One region of the Candidatus Limousia pullorum genome, then DNA from elsewhere that is predicted to be linked to it. Evidence: predicted binding sites of a transcription regulator. Region 1 holds the regulator's gene; the other holds the start of a gene.

Region 1 (9,584 bases):
ATTTTTACCTCCGTAAATAAATAAATTATTCTCGTTCTGATTCTATATAATAATGCACCGTTAACCATTTAATTTCCCGAACAATTTCTCAACGGTGCTTTAATGCGTAACAAATAAAAGGTCAAACCAAACCCTTTTTATCAGCCCAAAAGAACAATTTACAAAATAATTATCTCAAAAACTTAAAACTCTAATGTTCATTTAGGCATAGATTCCGAGCATATAAATCATTACCTATATATTAACCTTTTATTTCTTTTATGTCAAGTCCCATAGGAATTACATTAAACCGCCTTAAAATACCCTTGTTTTTGTTGACGTGACAGATATTAACGGATATAATTATATGTAAATAAAGTCAAATCCGGCGATTCGGATACTAAATATAAGTGATAAATAAGGAGATAATATGAAAGCTGTTGAAATTTTCACAGACGGAGCTTGTAAAGGAAACCCGGGGCCCGGAGGCTGGGGCGCAATTCTCAGATACAAAGATAAAGAGAAAGAAATAAGCGGAGGAGAAGCCAACACAACCAACAACAGAATGGAAATCACCGCCGTTTTAACTGCCCTTAAAATGCTCAAGGAGCCCTGCGAGGTAACACTTTACAGCGATTCTCAGTATGTTTGCAACGCACTGAAGCTGGGATGGGCTAAAAAATGGAAGGAAAACAACTGGATGCGCAACAAAAAAGACCCTGCTCTCAATCCGGATCTTTGGGATGAACTTCTCAAGGAATACGACAAGCACAAAGTAACCATCGTCTGGGTAAAAGGTCATGCAGGCCATCCGGAAAATGAGCGATGCGACCGACTTGCCGTAGCTCAGGCTGAAAAGTACAGTTAAAATAATTTTATATGTACGGAGTGCATTAAGCACTCCTTTTTTAATTTTTTACTTCCTTATCCTTCATATAGTTTTTGTCCTTTATTCCACACTCTCTGGCTACAACAGAAGCGATATTTCTGTAATTCTCCATTTGTTTCCTTGAGGGGGCAAGCTTATCCATAACACTTTTTCTCTCGTCATCGATATACATATTGTTGTTCATTTTCAACTGCAAACACTCCTTTCAAAATATCTGAAAATATTATTGTCGGGAACAAATACAGTTATGCAAAAGAAAAAGGCGTGAACATAAAATTCACGCCTTAAAATATTTTATATTACTTTTCAGACATAAGCTTGTTAAGCTCTTCAAGGAAAGTATTTATATCCTTAAACTGTCTGTATACAGAAGCGAAACGCACATAGGAAACCTCGTCAACCTTTTTAAGCTCTTCCATTGCAAGCTCACCGATAAACTGAGAAGTAACCTCTCTGTCAAGAGAATTTTGCAGTTTCATCTCAATATCGTCTACCATTTTTTCTATCTGCTCGATTGAAACCTTTCTTTTCTCGCAGGCTCTGAGTATTCCGGACAAAAGCTTATTTCTGTCGAAAACCTCACGGGATCTGTCCCTTTTTACAACAATTATAGGAACTGTTTCAATCACTTCATGTGTTGTAAATCGCTTGCCGCAGCCGAGACACTCCCTGCGTCTTCTTATACGTTCACCGTCATCGGCAGGTCTGGAATCTATAACTTTACTTTCCTCATAACCACAGTATGGACATTTCATTTACAACACCTCTTTGTCTAAAATAACATCATCATCATGTAATATATTATATCAAAATATTCAATTTATTTCAATAGTTTAAAAGGCTATTTTGACACAAAAAGACCGTTTTCCCCTATAAAATCATCATATTTTAATATTATCTCCAATTAGACTTAACCATTTTTTTCTTTCCTGACAGAGCGTCATTTATGTTCAAAAAGGAATATCTGCGACAATTAAGCAGTTCCTTTCTTCCCTGCTCTGTTCTCGTGTATATAAGATAATATTTACCCATAATTTTTTCAATATTTCTTCCCAAAAGCTCAGCGGTTTCCTTATTTCCTGCAAGAATACCTGGACATGAATAGCTTTTACTGTAGCTCTTTCGTCCGCCCAAGCCCTTTTTCACAAACACATATCTGGGATTATCAATAGAAGAAAACATTTCTCCTATAGCCTGAGAAAAAATCTGTTTTTCTCTTACAGATGCATTTTCCAAAGTACAGTAAATAAATGTGTTAGATGTATCAGAAGCAACTGTCACATATCCGCCCTTTTGAATTTTTCCGGTTTCAGTAAGAGTTTTTAAAACACAGTTTGCTAAAGATTTCATAGCCTTTTTAGGCGAAATCATTCTGACAAATTTCAACACTCCGACTATACAAACAGGAATGGCCACCAAAGATAAAATTACAACTATCATTATCCATATAGGCTCCGAGAAAAACAACAAGCTGCTGCCTATACGACAAAACAGCAAATAAAACATTATAAACAAAAATTCACCGATGAAGTTTCTATACACAAAACCTCTTGGGAACTTTTCTTTCTCTATTTGATTAACATCAACAACTGTGGTATATTTGCCGTTACCCATGGCGTCAAACCAGCTTTTTGCTGTTCTATCTCGCTGAGAAGCCAAATAGAGCATTTTAATATTTATATTCTTTATTCCCTCTGCATCATACGGCGGTTTAATAATATCAAGCCTTGATATTCCGCTTTCAATAACATTTACACTGTATGCAGGTGCCATAAAACATTCAAATCTCTTTTTTACCGTTTCATAGTCTGCGCCAAATATTTCATCCGGTTTGCCCTCGACTATTTTATTCACAAGCTGAGACTTTTTATCGCTGACACTTTCCGGCAAAACCGTCACAAGATGCCATATATTTGAAACCTTATTAGGGTTATTCCTATCTACTCTAATAGCTCTTCCCCTCATCTGATTAGAAAGCATAAAACTGCCGACAAAGCTTGCTAGAATCAGAGAATTTATACACGGAGAGTCCCAACCCTCACCCAATAAAGATTTTGTACCAATGAGAATATTTATAAAGCCTTTTTCAAACATTTCCGTTAAAAGAGCGACACGTTCTTTTGAAGTTCCCTCAATTTCAACCTTCAAAAATCCTGTTTCGTTAATTTCCGAAGCCGATACCTCGACATTATCCCTTCGAGCAATCTCTTTCAAAGCCTCAAAAATCTCACAGGGTATCACCACAAGGGAACCGGTTAAAATACACATCTTTATTTCCCCGGAAATACTGCGTCGTAAAGTTTCAAATATAGGAACCGTTCCCATTGTATGAAAAGGAGTGTCATTGCCCACTGAATCCAAAAGCTCCTTTTTGATATAGTCTGTCAAAATCAACATTCTTAAACCTTTATTCAGGTTATTCCATTCACTTTTTACAATTTCAACCATACTGTTCAGTTTACCAAGAGATGAAATTAAAAGCTTATCGGTCTCTTTACTTTTAGTCAAAGCCACCGTATTTTTTTCAATAAGTCCATTCCTCTTTAAAATATTTTTAATTTCTTCAGAAATTTCTTTAGTAAATATTTCATCGTGGTCTATGATAAACTGCAAAGCTATCTGACAATAATTAGAATTAAATCTCGGCAAGCCTTTATTAACGGTAATCAATTTTACAATTTCTCCCGGAACAAAAACTCCGCATTCCTCACAAGTTGTCATAAAAGCGGTAAATTCCAGCGGATATTCCAAAAAACAGCTTTCATTTTTATTAAGATTAAAAATTCCCGAAACGTCTACAGCTCTTGCCATAAAATTTTCTGAAACAAATTTTTTTATAAACTCATTTGATTTCTTTCTGTATAAATCTATTATTTCGAACTCTTCATCAGTGGGATAGTTGAAATATATAAAATCCTGATGAGGACAGAGTGTTCCCTGAGCCACAAGCTGAGGCACAAAAATTTCTTCATCTATTTCGCCGCAAGTAGAAATATACCTGTCCCACTCGGCAGGCGTACTGTCATAAGGAGGAGTCGCAGTAAGGGAAACCACAAAAATATCATCGCCCATAGCTTTTATAAATGCTTCAAGAGCTTTCTGCCACTCACTTTTAAGGTGGTGTGCCTCATCAAGGCATATTGTTTTTATTTTCTTTTCTTTAAGCTCAGCGACCAAGTCAAAATTGCTGTAGTCCTCTTTTTCAGTAAGCTCAGTTTCCTCTACGCTTTCAACATCCTCAATTCTCTTCATTGCTGCATGCAGAGCCTGATAGGTCACGCAGGTGATAAGAGCCGGATTTTTCAGAGAGTATGAAACATATTCTGCTCTGTCATTTTCCTTGACAAAATGCTGATTAAATCTTTCACCCCACTGCTGTCTAATGGTTATCGACGGGGTTAAAACAATTGCAGGCTCATTTAATCTTCTTATAATCTCCAGTCCTAAAACAGTTTTTCCGCTTCCCGGAGCAGCCACTATATGTATTTTTTTATCATCCATGTGCTTTCCTAAATTGTTCAGAGCGGACTGCTGATAATCACGAAACTTCCCGGAAAATAAAATATTTTTAAAATTCTCCACCAAATCACCCCTAACTTATTTTTAATATAATACCATAATATATCCTGCTTTGACCATAAAATATTCAAAAAAGAACGACCCCGCATTTCTGCGGGGCCGCCGTGTAAAGCTTTTTCACGGGAAAAGCTTTACTATTCTTGAAAAAGAGATTTTAAATTAGAAAACAGGATCTGTGTCAGCTGTATAGATTTTAACGTTGTCAATCTGGAAAGAGTTAGCATTTCTGCACTCAAATCCAAACCAACCGCCGTCTGTTGGTATTCCACCAGTGACAGTTGAGTTAACCAAAACAACATCATCTACTGTAAGCTTAACTCTATTGTTGCTTATTTCAGCTACAACATGAACTGTATTGCCGCTTGTGAAGTACTCATTATTGCTGAACATTGATGACCAGCTGTTAGCTGAACCATTCCACCACTCATAGAAGTACTGGTTGTTAGCATCGCCTACACCTGTCCAGATTCTCTGGTTCATATTTGCTGCACGGAAGTTAACACCAAATCTGATACCGTTTGCGGACATTGTTGTAACGTCAAATTCGATACGACCATTCTTAACTCTGTCAAGACCTTCGTCCTCGATAAATACGTTAGCTCTGCCGCCGCCAGGGAATCTAATCTGAGCCTTTCCGTCAACTGCTGTAACTGTTACATCGCCGCCTGCATTGTCTTCCTGGTTAACAAGCATTGAAACGTCACCGTCATCAAAGTTGTACTCTGCCAAGAGACCGTCAGCACTTACTGCGTTAAGAACAACGTCTGTATTTGTAACCTCATTAAGAACGATAGGAGCTGTTACGCCGTATCTTGTTGTATAGCCGTCAGCAGATGCGCTTGCGCCATACTCTCTGTTTCTGAGATTCTCAAATGTAACCATACCATTCTCATCAGCTACGCCTGTCTGCTTTGCGATTGAATCATCATTATAGCAATCAAGAGCAACCTTTGCACCTGGGATTACTTCGCCCTCTTCGTTCTTAACTGTGATTGTGATTGTGCCGTAGGCAACTTCAAGAGCTTCTGCTGCATCGATGAGAGCCTGTGTAGCTGCATCAACTTCTGCCTGCTCTGCATCAGAATTCTGGAACAATGCCTCTACATTTGCGAGAGCCTCTGCGAATACTGCCCACTGATCTGGAGCGTAGTCAACCTCGTTGAGGCCGGAATACTTCTCATATGCTGCCATCATTTCTGATTTGTCAGACTTACTAACCTTAATGCTTACATTATCAATTACGAGATCCTTATAACCGATGAAGGAGTCTGTATTCTCAGGAGCCTTAGATGTTGAGTAGATACCGAACCAAGTCTGTCCGCTCTCGCCGCCGATAAGGCTGAAGGAGAATGTATGCTTGCTTGTACCTTCATCTGTGATAGCCTGCTCGTTGAGTGGGAGGAGTGAATAAGAATTGCTTCTGTACTCGCCTTCTCCGTATACAACGCCGTATGTACCGGCTGTACCGATTTCATAGTCGAAGGAAATATCGTATGTTACGCCTGGCTCGAAGCGGAAGTTCTGAGGAATTGTCTGCATAACCATGTTATTTCTCTGAACAAGACCGTTAACCTTTACGGACCACTCGCCGTCGATAACGTCGTCAAGCTTCTTGATATCCCAGCCAGCCTGTGTGTAAGGATCGTGGAGCTCGGAGAGGTGAGTTCTGTTATCCTCAACGCCTTCGATTCCGCCGATTACGAATGGGTAAACACCCTGAACGTTCTTCTCGAAATCATTGTAGAAGCTTACTACATTGCCTTCTTCATCGTACTCAAAGAAGGAAGCGTCGCTCTCTGTGATTCTGATATCGTCGAAGTAAACATTGCCTGTACCTGTCTGCTCGAGCTGGAGGTAATACTTCTCACCTTCAACAGGAGTGAAGAACAAGTAAATGTTCTGGAAGTAGCTTGTGCCGCCGATTGTAGCACTTGAGTTACTATGTGTATAAGCCTTGATATAGTTCTTAGCTATAGATCTGTTTGTGTAGTTTTCTGCTACAACATTGCCGTTAGAATCAAGGATTCTTACATATGCATTGCTGTTGCTTCTGTTGTCAACGCCGAGATATACAGCGTACTGTGTACCTGCTGTAAGATCTGTGAGCTCCTGCTTTGCGCTGATTTCGCCGTTAAGTACGAACATTGGGTTGCTGTACTGGCTCTTCTGAACTGTAGCTGTACCAGAAACTGTAGGAGCCTCTGTTCTGCCTGCTGCGATAAGCTGAATTGCTGTTACGTCAGCAACTGTGATGATACCATCCTTGTTAACATCAGCAGCCTTCTCGTTGATTGTTGTGCCAGCATTCTTATTGATAAAGAGCTGAACAAGTGATGCGTCGTTAATGTTTATAGCTTCGTCACCATTTACATCGCCGTAATTGATGTCTGCTGTTTCTACATCCCACAATGTGAGAATGTTATCAATACCGCTGTTGAAACCAGCGTCTACAATGTGCATACCCTCTGACCATACGATCTCGAGTTTTGTAGCGTCGCCCTTCTTAACGATGTAAGGAGTTTCAGCGTCTGCCTCAATTGTAATCTGACGGTTTTCGTCAACTTCGATAATCTGCTCTTCTACTGCGCCAAGGTCTGTAAGCTTGTAGTACTTAACTTCTGATACATCGCTCCAAGACTCAGGAAGTGTCCAAGTTGTTGTGCCGCCTGCTGTGTTCCAGTGATAGAGTTTCTCGTCCTTAGAATCAAGGAACTCACCTGTTGAAGAATCCCAAAGCCATGGGATGAGGTATGTCTGGTTACCCTTAGAGTTGTCGTTGTCACCACGGTTTTCAGAACCGTCAAGAACTGTAATACCGTTAAATGTGATAACTCTCTCTCTGAATTCTGCGCTGTTAGGATCGCTTGACTTTCTTGTTACTACTACTTCGTTGCCTGCATCGTCACGGAGAACAGCCTTTACAGAAGGTGTCCAATCAGCTGATGTAGGAACTGTAGGATCTGCGTCATTTGCATACTCCCAAGATACTACTTCGAAGTGCTGCAAGAATTTTGTTGAAAGATTGTGTGTATAAAGGTTTCTAATCCAAGCATCGTAGTCATTTCTACCCTGCCAGCCTTCGAAGTCCTTCATGTTCATACCACCGAGGAGAGGAGCCTGAGCTTCGCCGCCATATGAAGGATAGTCGCCTACCCATACGTCCTTCTGATGGTTTCTGATAAATCTGATAAGTGTGGAGTTAACACCCTTAAGGTCTGCTCCGCCGTATGTAAGGTCTGTTGACCAGTGTGTAAATGTTGCATCCCAGTCGTTTGCAACACCCCACTCATTAGCCATTCTCCAGCCTCTCTCTGTGATTTCCTGAGAAATTACTCTTGTTCCCCAAGTACCGTCAGAAGGAGTCTGTCCGTTGCCCCAAACGTCAACGTATACGAAGTCGAGGTTTGTGCCAACCAATTCATAAAGCTTCTGGAAACGATTTTCTCTGTAGAGATCATCATATGTTGCATCAGGATCATAGTTAGCCATATCGTACCAACCGTTCATGTTGATACCCTGGTCAATCCAGTTCCAACCGTAGTTAGGTGTACCTGTAACATTCCACTTAATACGATTCTCGTTGAATGCCTCTGCTTCTGGATAGAACTCGGAAGCATTTACATGGATACCGAATACTGCGCCGTATTCCTTACCCTTTGTAAGGAGTGTATTCATATCCTCTGCTCCACCGATTCTCTCACCGATATTCCAGTAGTCTGGGTGACCTGAGTCATGACCTTCACTTGCATAACCCTTGAGGAGGATTGACTGTCCAAGACCGTCTGTATGAGCAGCAACTCTCTTAACGTTATCAAGAGTTGTGAGGAATGGGTTCTGAGCCTGTCCGCCGAAGTTCATGGAAATACGATATCCAACCAACTCAGGAACTTCGTCAGATTTAGCGATTTTGTGAGAAATATCACGGAAAGCAATAGCACCATCGTTCCAGTTGATAACTTCGTCGCCATTCTCGTCGCCTGTGATTACAACTCTTACATATGGCATATCAACAGGGTTATAAACATATGTTGTTGTGTTTGTAGCGCTTCCAACATTTGTTGTTACTCTGTACTGATAGTCCCATGTATTACTCTGAAGTCCGAGAGTCTTAACTGTCTCATATTCGCCGTCTGCGTTAGGAACAGCACCGTCGTAAACCTCAGATACGATTCTTGTGTTGTTAGCGCCTGCACCACTGAAGCCTCCGCTTACAACTCTGCCATCAACTGTTGAGTTTGATTCCATAGAAGCACTGATCTTAGAATCAGAGATAACTGCGTATGCGTAGTCAGTTGTCTTGTTTGCAGATGTGCTTGTAAGCTTGAAGTACTCGTCGCCGTCAACCTTTGTCTTTGAAGAAATGATTGCGCCGAAGAGGTTTGAAGCATCATCATTTGCATTTACAGATACCAAGCTGTGCTGTGGAATGTAAATCTTCAAGATTGGGTTAACCTGAGAATCAAGATTATTTTTGATTTCTGTAATGTTGAATGCCAAAGTGTTATTCTCAATAACAAGTTCGCATGTCATTTCCATATCAATTGTGTTGTCCTCTGACTTGAGAGGGAACTTATATGTAACCTTGTCAGCAGCTTCTGTAGTTACTACTGTTTCAGGATCTACTGTAAGATCAACACCGTTGATTCTGATAGTGTCAAGAGTTTTTGTCTGACCATAAACAACGTTTCCATTTGCAAGGTCGTACTTAATAACTCTTGGGAACTTAGCGTCTACAGTAACGTTCATAGCGTCGTTTGTAAGAACAACAGTCTCTCTGTCAGGATCTACAGGAACCTCTGGAGGCTCTGTGCTTGAAGTTGGCTCTGTTGTAGGCTCTTCATCCTTATGCTCTCTTACATAAACTTCTGTAAGCTCCATACCACTTGTGCCGTTGTAAGAACCGCACTTGATAGCAATCTTGTCGCCCTCTGCATATGCAAAGTCAGGAATACTACCTTCAAAGAGGCCTTGACCGTTAACTGTAGCTTTAATAAACTTATTGTCTGTCCATGTAAGCTGAAGTCTGACTGTTTCGCCTGCGTTAGGACCCTTTACTCTGGTACCATTGTACCATGTTTCACCTGTTGCACCGTAGTTCTGCCAGAACCAACCACCTTTATCGTAACCGATGAACATG
Region 2 (9,584 bases), 430 kb from region 1:
TCTGTGTATTGAAAAGGAAAGCATTATTATAAGATAAGCCACAACAAAGAGGGGATGGGGATGTTCAAAGATATACGTAAGGATAAATCCCGACAATACCAGCTGAACAGTCATCTTTACACTTGCCATAATCAAAAGCTTTGTCTGATTTATCCTGCATTTTTTCATTATAATTATGACGAGTATTAAAAGCAGATATATAAGGGCGAACTGCCAGATTTGAAGTTCCACAATGTCTTTCACTTTTATTCCCCCAATCTTATTATGCTGTCGCCGTATTTTTCCGCAAGCTCCAAGTTGTGACAAACACACACAACAGTTATGCTGTGTTCACGGCAGTACTTTTTAAGACTTGTAAATAATTCGTTGGAGGTCTTTTCATCAAGAGCGGCGGTTGGCTCATCAAGCAGCAAAACTTTCGGCATACAGGAAATAAATATTGAAAGAAAAACTCTCTGACGTTCTCCGCCGGAAAGCAGACTGCAATCTGCTGTAAGTGGAAAATCTGCACAGCAAACTTTCAGAGCTTCAGCTATTTCCACATTGGAAAGAGGTTCTTTTTCCCTCATGCCGTAATAGAAATCGAAATTATCACGAATATTTCCCTCAGTGAGAAATACCTGCTGAGGTGCCAGCATTACCTGACATCTGTATTCAATGGGGGAAAGCTCTGTTAAATCTTTACCGCAGAAATAAATTTTCCCTTCTGAGGGCAAAGCAGTGAAATTAAGCATTTTTAAATATGAGCTTTTTCCGCATCCGCTTTTACCTGTTATAAAAGTAAAAGAATTTTCCTCAATACTTATTTTCGGGTATTTTATAAAATTTTCAAAGGTCAAACCCTTTTCAGAATAAAATATATCCATAGTTGTCCTTTCACATTATAAAACACCACCTGAAAAAATTAACAGGTGGTGAATCAAAAAACTTATTTAAAATCAGGCAGTATTTCCTGAATTCTTTTCAAAAGACCTACTCTCGGAGTACCGTCATCGTAGTACTGAGGGAAGTCGTAACCCGGGTAGTCGTTGCCCTCGATGATTGCAGGGCCGTTTTCTGTTATGCATACGTCCCAGCCCACATACTTAATCTCAGGTACAACCAAAGCGGCTTTAAATACCATTTCCTTAATCTCCTTGAGATATGGGAGCTTGTAGCCCTTAAAAGGAATACCGGTATATGGATGAACGTCGTATTTTTCCATTGAGGACATGTGACCCTGACCGCAGATTTCGCCTTTTTCCATGTCGAATTTTGCAGCAAGACCGCCGCTTTCAAGGTTATCAACCACATTTCCGTTGTTGCCTGTCTTAAATACAGCATAAACAAGGTGCGGAACATTGTCCTTTACAAGGGTAACAATTCTCAGACAGTTAAGTGACGGGGGATAAATTCTTGCAGCGTCCGGATGCTGAACAATAACCTCTTCAATAACGCCGAAGTTTTTCTCCTTGTTTGTAACGTACTTATAAAGTTCTTCAACAGATTTAAAGTCAGCTACATGGAGTTTTTCAATGCCTTTACCGCTTTCGCCTATGTATGGTTTTGCAAAAAAGCTCTCCTTGTCATCAACAAACTTTTTAAATCTTTCAAAGTCGATTTTAGCAATGTCCAAAACCTCTCTGCCCAAAAAATCCTTAAACTTCTCATCGAAAACATTTTTCTGGTCGAAGATATAGGAGTAGTTCTGGTCGTTAAGGCTCATAATAAGATTTTTATTTTTTACACGTGTCATATATGTTTTTCTTTCAGCGCCGTTCATGTTGTAGTATTCTGAAAGAAGATAGTCATAGTAGCCTGCGCCGTATCTTATGGAGCAGTTGACCATGTCAAAGAAAATTGAAACCTTGTTTTTGCCGCTTTTTTCCTTGACCTTGTCGATGACCTTAGACATTCTTGAAAAGCTTGCGCCTTTAAGTATTCTCAAAACATATGATGCTGCCAATATTCTCAATCCCTTTGAATTTTATTTTACACTTGTACTATTCTACATTTAAAGTATAGTTAAGTCAAGGGATTTTCATATATAACTTAAATTCATTTTAAGGTTCGTTTTTGTAACAATTATCAAAAGAAACCTACAAAAATCAAAATATACCGCCGTTGTATTTATACTGGGCGTAAACAATTATTCCTAAACCCAATATAAGTCCGGGGAGTATGGCGGAAGAAGCTCCGGCAGTACCAAAGCCCAGATATAAAAATGCGCCTATTGTTATAAATGCCCCGATAACTCCCGTTCCGAAACCCATAATTCTTGTGTAGGCTTTCTTATCCTTGTCCTTAACATTCTTATAATGGTAAGAGTGAATAAGCTGAATTTTGCCTTTGAATCCGATAAAATAACCCAGCAGAATTATTAAAATCCCTATTATAAACATTGTTATGAAGTACGACAAAGATAACACCCCTTTTGACTTGCTGTTTAACTTATTATAACATAATTAGTATGTTATTTAAAATCTTTTTATAAAAAAACAGGCCGCAAAATGCAGCCTGTTGATTGTCATTTATTGTATTCTTCGGAAATAACCGCTTTTCCCGCTTCAAGGGATTTTTTAACTTCCAGAATTCTCTGATTTTTGCTTCCTCTGAAACGAAGCAGAATATTTTTTTGTTCTAATATGAAAGGACCGTCTACAAGGTAGTCACATTCCTTTAAAAGCTCCATCCACTGGGGATTTTCTTTTGAACCCTCTAAAAGCTCTTCAAAGGTGTAGCCTGTGTAGGTGAAAACATCAAATCCGGCTTCGTGGGCAAGCTTTCCGAGATAGCTCAAAGCCTCTGCCTGACAGAAAGGCTCGCCGCCTGAAAAGGTAAGACCTTTCAAAAGAGGGTCTTTTTTTGCCTCTTCAATAAGTCTTTCAGGCTGTGCGTCGTAGCCGCCTTCAAAATCCCAGGTTTTTGCATTGTGACAGCCTTTGCAGTGATGGGGACAGCCCTGAACAAAAACTGTCATTCTTATTCCCGGGCCATCCACTATGGATTCTCTTATAACTCCTGCAAGTCTTAAGGTGTGCTGTTTTTCCATAATCAGCCGATCTCCTCAGCACATTCGCAGGTTCCGAGGCTGTGTTTAACTCTGTCGTGAACCTCGGCTTTTTTAGCGTTGTTGAAGCGGTCAACAGTTCCTACAAGGTAACCTGTAATTCTTCTTATTCTCTCAAATCCGATGCCGCTGTCGCCTTCTTTTCTGCCGCAGTGAGGACAGGTTTCGCCGATAATACCTGTGTGTCCGCAAACAGGGTCACGGTCTACTGGGTGGTTTATTGAGCCGTAGCCGATACCGCATTCCTTCATGTATCTGATAACCTGCTCGAAAGCCTCAAGGTTTTCGGTTGGGTCACCGTCAAGCTCAATGTATGAGATGTGACCGCCGTTTGTCAGATTGTGATACGGTGCTTCAATCCTGATTTTCTCAAAAGCTGAGATGTTGTAATATACAGGTACGTGGAAAGAGTTTGTATAGTAATCTCTGTCTGTAACTCCAGGAATAACACCGAAACGCTCTTTGTCTATTCTTACAAATCTGCCTGAAAGTCCCTCGGCAGGTGTTGCGATAAGGGAGAAGTTCAGGTTGTACTGCTCGCTTGCCTGGTTCATTCTCTTGCGCATGTAGCCTACAATTTCAAGGCCAAGACGCTGAGATTCCATGCTTTCGCCGTGGTGCTTTCCAGTAAGGGCCTTAAGGCACTCTGCAAGTCCGATAAAGCCGCAGGTGAGTGTTCCGTGTTTCAAAACCTCACGAACTGAGTCATTAGGGTTAAGCTTTTCGCTGTCTATCCAAACGCCCTGTCCCATAAGGAAAGGATAGTTTTTAACGAGCTTCTGACACTGAATTTCAAATCTTGCAAGAAGCTGGTCGATAACAAGGTCAATCATGTTGTCCAGCTGCTCAAAGAAGAAATCAACATTTTTATTTGCAAGGATAGCAAGTCTTGGCAGGTTGATAGAAGTAAAGCTGAGATTTCCTCTGCCGTTTACGATTTCTCTTGATGGGTCATAGTGGTTTGCAATAACTCTTGTACGGCATCCCATGTATGCGCACTCTGTTTCCGGATGTCCCTCTTTGTAATACTGGAGGTTGAAAGGTGCGTCAAGGAAAGAGAAGTTCGGGAAAAGACGCTTTGCGGAAACTCTGCATGCAAGCTTAAACAAATCGTAGTTAGGATCGCCCGGGTTGAAGTTTACGCCTTCCTTAACCTTGAAAATGTGTATAGGGAAGATAGGTGTTTCGCCGTTTCCGAGGCCTGCTTCTGTGGCAAGCAGTACGTTTTTCATAACCATTCTGCCCTCAGGAGAGGTGTCTGTGCCGTAGTTCAAGGAGCTAAAAGGTATCTGAGCACCTGCACGGCTGTGCATGGTGTTGAGGTTGTGTACAAGAGCCTCCATAGCCTGATAGCAAGCTCTGTCTGTTTCTTTTTCAGCGTGTCTGAATGCAAATCTCTGAAGCTTTCCTGCAAGCTTTTCGCCGTACATGTCTGTTAAAATCTTTATTTCTTCATCCATGTATACCTTGCCGTCCTCAAGCTTTGGCCACTGTCCGCTGATTTCCTCAGCCTTGTCGCAGATTTCCTTGCCTGTGTTTATAGCGTCATCATCGTCGCAGAGCAGTTCAATTGCACGTGCAAGGTTCTGTCTGTAAATTCTTCTGTATGTTTTTGCAACGCCCTTAGCCATGCCGTAATCAAAGTTTGGAATACTCTGACCGCCGTGCTGGTCGTTCTGGTTTGACTGAATTGCAATACATGCAAGAGCGGAGTAGGATGCAATGTCGTTTGGCTCACGGAGATAGCCGTGGCCTGTGCAGAAACCGCCGTCGAAAAGCTTTATAAGGTCAATCTGACAGCATGTTGTGGTGAGTGTGAGGAAATCCAAATCGTGGATGTGAATATCTCCGTTTCTGTGAGCCTTTGCGTGCTTTGGATTTAAAATATACATCTCATAGAACTGCTTAGCGCCCTCAGAACCGTATTTGAGCATAGTTCCCATTGCTGTATCGCCGTCGATATTTGCGTTTTCACGCTTTATATCATTGTCCTCAGCAGGCTTAAATGTCAAGTCCTCATAGATTTTCATGAGCTTTGTGTTCATCTCTCTGATTCTGGTTCTTTCAGAACGATAGAGGATGTACTCCTTAGCTGTTCTTGCGTGACCGTTTTCGATAAGAACCTTTTCAACTGTATCCTGTACATGCTCAACAGTAGGTTCTGTCTGGTGTTCCGTATTTTCAAGATAATCACATACCTGAACAGCCAGGTCCTTAGCCGCCTCGTAGTCATTGCCGCCGATTGCCTGAGCTGCCTTGTAAATAGCCTGCGATATCTTTTCTATATCGAAGGGAACGGATCTGCCATCCCTTTTTATGATTGTTTTTATCATTTTTCCGCTTCCTCTCTCTATATATTTTTATTTTTAGAAAACCTCAACCATAATTTGTGGTTGAGATTTATTTTTAACACAATATGTAGTATTAAAAAAGCCAGCTTGTTAAGTATAGCCCATATATTGCCGTTAGTCAATGGGGATTTTAACGGTTTGGTAAAATTGACGATTTTTAATTATCAAAAAGCATGTGTTTTTAAAATAGTACCAAACTTTTTTCTCTACAAAATGTGCTATAAAAATAAATTGTCACAATATGTAGTGTTAAAGTGTGAAATTCCCCGAACCCGAAAATCGAAATTAAATACATTATAGCACGAGGATTACCCTTTGTGTTTCCCCAGGAGAATGAAATAAGATTTAACATGAAAATACTGTGAAAAATCAGTCAAATGAAAACCACCTGCATTTCCGGGGAAATACAGGTGAAATAATGATATTGAATATAAAACTATTATAATAATTAGCAACCTTCAACATTTCCGGATTTTACAGCGTCAAACTCGTCTGTAATTTCTTTTCCGGGAGCTTTTGTTGCAAGGGAAACTATAATCATAGCTGCGGAAGCCAAAATAAATCCTACAACCAGAGAATAAAGTCCTGTAGCATCGCCCAAAGTCTGACCGTTTATAAATGGAATGTAATCCCAAACGATAATTGTCAGAGCACCGATTGCCATTGCGCTTACTGCTCCCTGCAAATTTGAACGTCTCCAGAACAGTGAGAAGATAATAACAGGACCGAAAGCGGCACCAAAGCCTGCCCATGCGTTTGAAACAAGTCCCATGATACTGCTGTTAGGGTCAAGGGCAATAAATGCGGCAACTATTGCAACAACTACAACAGCAGCTCTGCCCACTGCAAGGGATTTTTTGTCGCTTGCATTTTTGTTGATTGTGCCTCTGTAAAGGTCTTCTGAAACTGCGGAAGCGGTAACGAGAAGCTGGCTGTCAGCTGTAGACATAACAGCGGCGAGAATACCGCAGAGGAATACACCGCCGATAAAGAGAAGCAGATAATTGTTTGAGAACAGCTGCTGAATAAGCTTGATGAATACTGTTTCCTGTGTTGAAGCATCAAGCTGTGTGGTCAAGAATCCTCTTGCCACAAGACCTATCATACATGCGGCGCCAAGTGAAAGGATAATCCAAACAATAGCGATTGTTCTTGATTTTTTAACTTCAGCTTCGCTTTTGATAGCCATAAATCTTACAAGAATGTGAGGCATACCGAAGTAACCCAAAGCCCAGCCAAGGTTTGAAATAATGGAAACCACGCTTACAGGTGAACCGTCAGCATTTTTCATAAAGTTGAGATAATTCTCAGGATTTTCAACACCGTTTGCAACAAGTGCATCGTGGAAACCTGTGTTGTATGTAAGCATGCCGTAAGCCAAAATCGGAACAGCAAGGATTGCGATAAGCATCATGAAGCCCTGAACCAGGTCAGTAGCACATACAGCCTTAAATCCGCCCATAAATGTGTAAACAAGAATAACAACAGCGGCAACAACAAGACCATAGATATATGTGCTGTTAAATCCATCTGTTGAGCCGTCGGAAAAAACAGTTGCAAAGAGCTTTGCGCCTGAGCTGAAAGCGGATGCCGTGTAAACTGTAAAGAAAATAGTGATAATTACAGATGATACAACCTGGAGAATACCGGTTTTATCGTGGAAACGGTTTTCAAAGTATCCTGGGATTGTCAAAGCGTTGTTAGCTTTGATTGTGTAGCGGCGAAGTCTGCCGGAAACCAAATACCAGTTTAAAACCGTACCAATCAAAAGTCCTATAGCTATCCAGATTTCGCCGGTTCCTGCAATGTAAACGGCGCCGGGAAGACCCATCAAGAGCCAACCGCTCATGTCGGAAGCCTGTGCGGAAAGGGCCGCAGTCCAGCTGCCGAGATTTCTGCCGCCCAGGAAGTAGTCTTCGTTTGTCTTTGTGTTTTTTACATAGACAGCACCGATGACAATCATAACTACCATATAGACGGCAAATGCGATTAAGATAATAATCTTATCCATTAAACATCTCTCTCCTTAAAAATATTTGTTTTCGGAAAAACACATAATCACATTTTATCAAAAAACTGGTATAATTGCAAATGTTTTTTAATTGTATATGAAGAAAAAAGGAAATAAATCTGAAAAAATGATGAAATAAAAGTCTTAAAAGGATTAAAAAAGCCAATATGCCAAAATCTTATTGATTTACCCAAAGAATGGTTATATAATATAATTAGGTAATTATGCAAATGCGGATGTATACATATATATAAATTGTTATTCATCATTATTGCAAGAGGTGTGTATATGAATTTCGTTAAAAGAACATGGACAGAAATAGATATGGACAGAGCCATACATAATTTTAAAACAATTAAAAAAGCGGCTCAGGGCAAAAAGGTTTGCTGTGTTGTAAAAGCTGACGCTTACGGACACGGAGCTGTGGAGCTTGCGGTTATGTATGAACAGCTGGGCGCAGATTTCCTTGCTGTTTCAAATATGGACGAGGGAAAGGAGCTTAGAAAATACGGAATAAGCCTTCCTATACTTATTTTGGGTTATACCCCGTCAATGTGTGCAAAGGAGCTTGCGGAGAATAATTTCTCACAGGCGGTATACGGCACAAAGTATGCTCAAAAGCTGTCCGAGCAGTGTGTTAAATATGGAGTTGAATGTAAGATACATTTAAAAATAGATACAGGTATGAGCAGAATAGGCTTTATGTGCCAGAGCTTCCCAAGAGATGAAAAAAGCATTGAAGAAGCTTATCAGGCGGCGACTCTGCCAAACCTTGTAACCGAGGGCATATTTACCCACTTTGCAGTTTCCGATGAAAGAGAAGAGGGCAAAGAGTTTACATTAAAGCAGTATGATAACTTTGTACATACAGTAAAAAGCCTTGAGGACAGAGGCATAAACTTTGAAATAAGACATTGCGCCAACAGCGGAGCTATTGAGGATTATCCGATGTTTGATATGGATATGGTGAGAGCCGGTATTATTCTTTACGGACTTTCTCCGTCTTCAAAGCTTAAAGACGCTTTGGATATAAAACCTGTTATGAAGCTTGTTACCTGCATTTCATATGTAAAGGAAATAGAAGCGGGAGCAACCGTAAGCTACGGAAGAACATTTACAGCAGATAAAAAGATGAAGATTGCCACAGTTCCCATAGGTTACGCCGACGGATATATAAGAAAATACGGCGAAGAGGGATATATGCTGGTAAACGGCAAAAAGGCAAAAATAATAGGCAGAATTTGTATGGACCAGACAATGCTTGATGTAAGCGGTATTGAGGATGTCAATATAGGCGATAAGGTTATTGTGTTCGGTGACGGCTCAAAGGGAGAGCCTACAGCAGACGACCTTGCACGCTGGTCGGAAACAATAAATTACGAGGTTATATGTATAATCGGCAAAAGAGTTCCCAGACTTTTTGTAAAAGACGGAAAAATAACGGATGTGATGTATAAATTATGAAATTACTTGCAGTTGACGGAAACAGTATTCTCAACAGAGCTTTTTACGGCGTAAGACCTCTTACAACAAAGGACGGACGTTTTACAAACGCAATATACGGCTTTTTGACAATGCTCAATAAAATAAAAAACGACACAGCGCCTGATTGTGTTGCTATAGCCTTTGACCTTAAAGCGCCAACTTTCAGACACAAGGCGTATTCCGGATATAAAGCCCAGAGAAAGGGAATGCCCCAGGAGCTTGCTTCTCAGCTTCAGCCCCTGAAAGATTTGCTCACACTGCTTGGATATAAGCTTGTAACCTGTGAAGGCTATGAAGCCGACGATATTTTGGGTACTCTTTCCGCAGAATGTGAGAAAGAGGGCTGGGAATGTGTTATAGCAACAGGTGACCGTGACAGCTTGCAGCTTGTATCTGACCTTACCACAGTGCGCCTTGCCGCAACAAAGCAGGGAACAGCTACTGCTATTATTTATGATAAGGAAAAAATAATGGAGGACTATGGAGTATCTCCCCGTGAGCTTATTGAGATAAAGGCAATTCAGGGCGATACATCCGACAATATCCCTGGAGTTGCGGGAATAGGACCCAAAGGCGCCGGCGACCTTATTAAAAAATACAAAACCGTTGAATATATATACGATCACCTTGATGAGCTTGATATTAAGGACGGAGTAAGAAAAAAACTGGAAGCCAGCAAGGATAACGC

What was found. The regulator NrdR, encoded in region 1, represses ribonucleotide reductase genes. The targets are predictions, from matches to a motif close to CACNANATNTNGTG.
Region 2: CGICJO_RS08800 (anaerobic ribonucleoside triphosphate reductase) is a predicted target of NrdR. The motif match lies at 5,636-5,649, and genes of this name have one in related genera.

The regions. Positions count from the first base shown of each region.
Region 1 covers NZ_CM171614.1:1,494,733-1,504,316, reverse strand. Annotated here, with positions in the region: gene rnhA (ribonuclease HI) at 410-847, shown strand; gene CGICJO_RS06700 (hypothetical protein) at 888-1,058, opposite strand; gene nrdR (transcriptional regulator NrdR) at 1,168-1,623, opposite strand; gene CGICJO_RS06690 (DEAD/DEAH box helicase family protein) at 1,763-4,450, opposite strand; gene CGICJO_RS06685 (endo-alpha-N-acetylgalactosaminidase family protein) at 4,607-9,584, opposite strand, start outside.
Region 2 covers NZ_CM171614.1:1,923,377-1,932,960, forward strand. Annotated here, with positions in the region: gene CGICJO_RS08775 (ABC transporter permease) at 1-243, opposite strand, end outside; gene CGICJO_RS08780 (ABC transporter ATP-binding protein) at 246-866, opposite strand; gene CGICJO_RS08785 (sugar-transfer associated ATP-grasp domain-containing protein) at 929-1,945, opposite strand; gene CGICJO_RS08790 (DUF3784 domain-containing protein) at 2,088-2,399, opposite strand; gene nrdG (anaerobic ribonucleoside-triphosphate reductase activating protein) at 2,507-3,031, opposite strand; gene CGICJO_RS08800 (anaerobic ribonucleoside triphosphate reductase) at 3,034-5,382, opposite strand; gene putP (sodium/proline symporter PutP) at 5,849-7,411, opposite strand; gene alr (alanine racemase) at 7,700-8,875, shown strand; gene polA (DNA polymerase I) at 8,872-9,584, shown strand, end outside.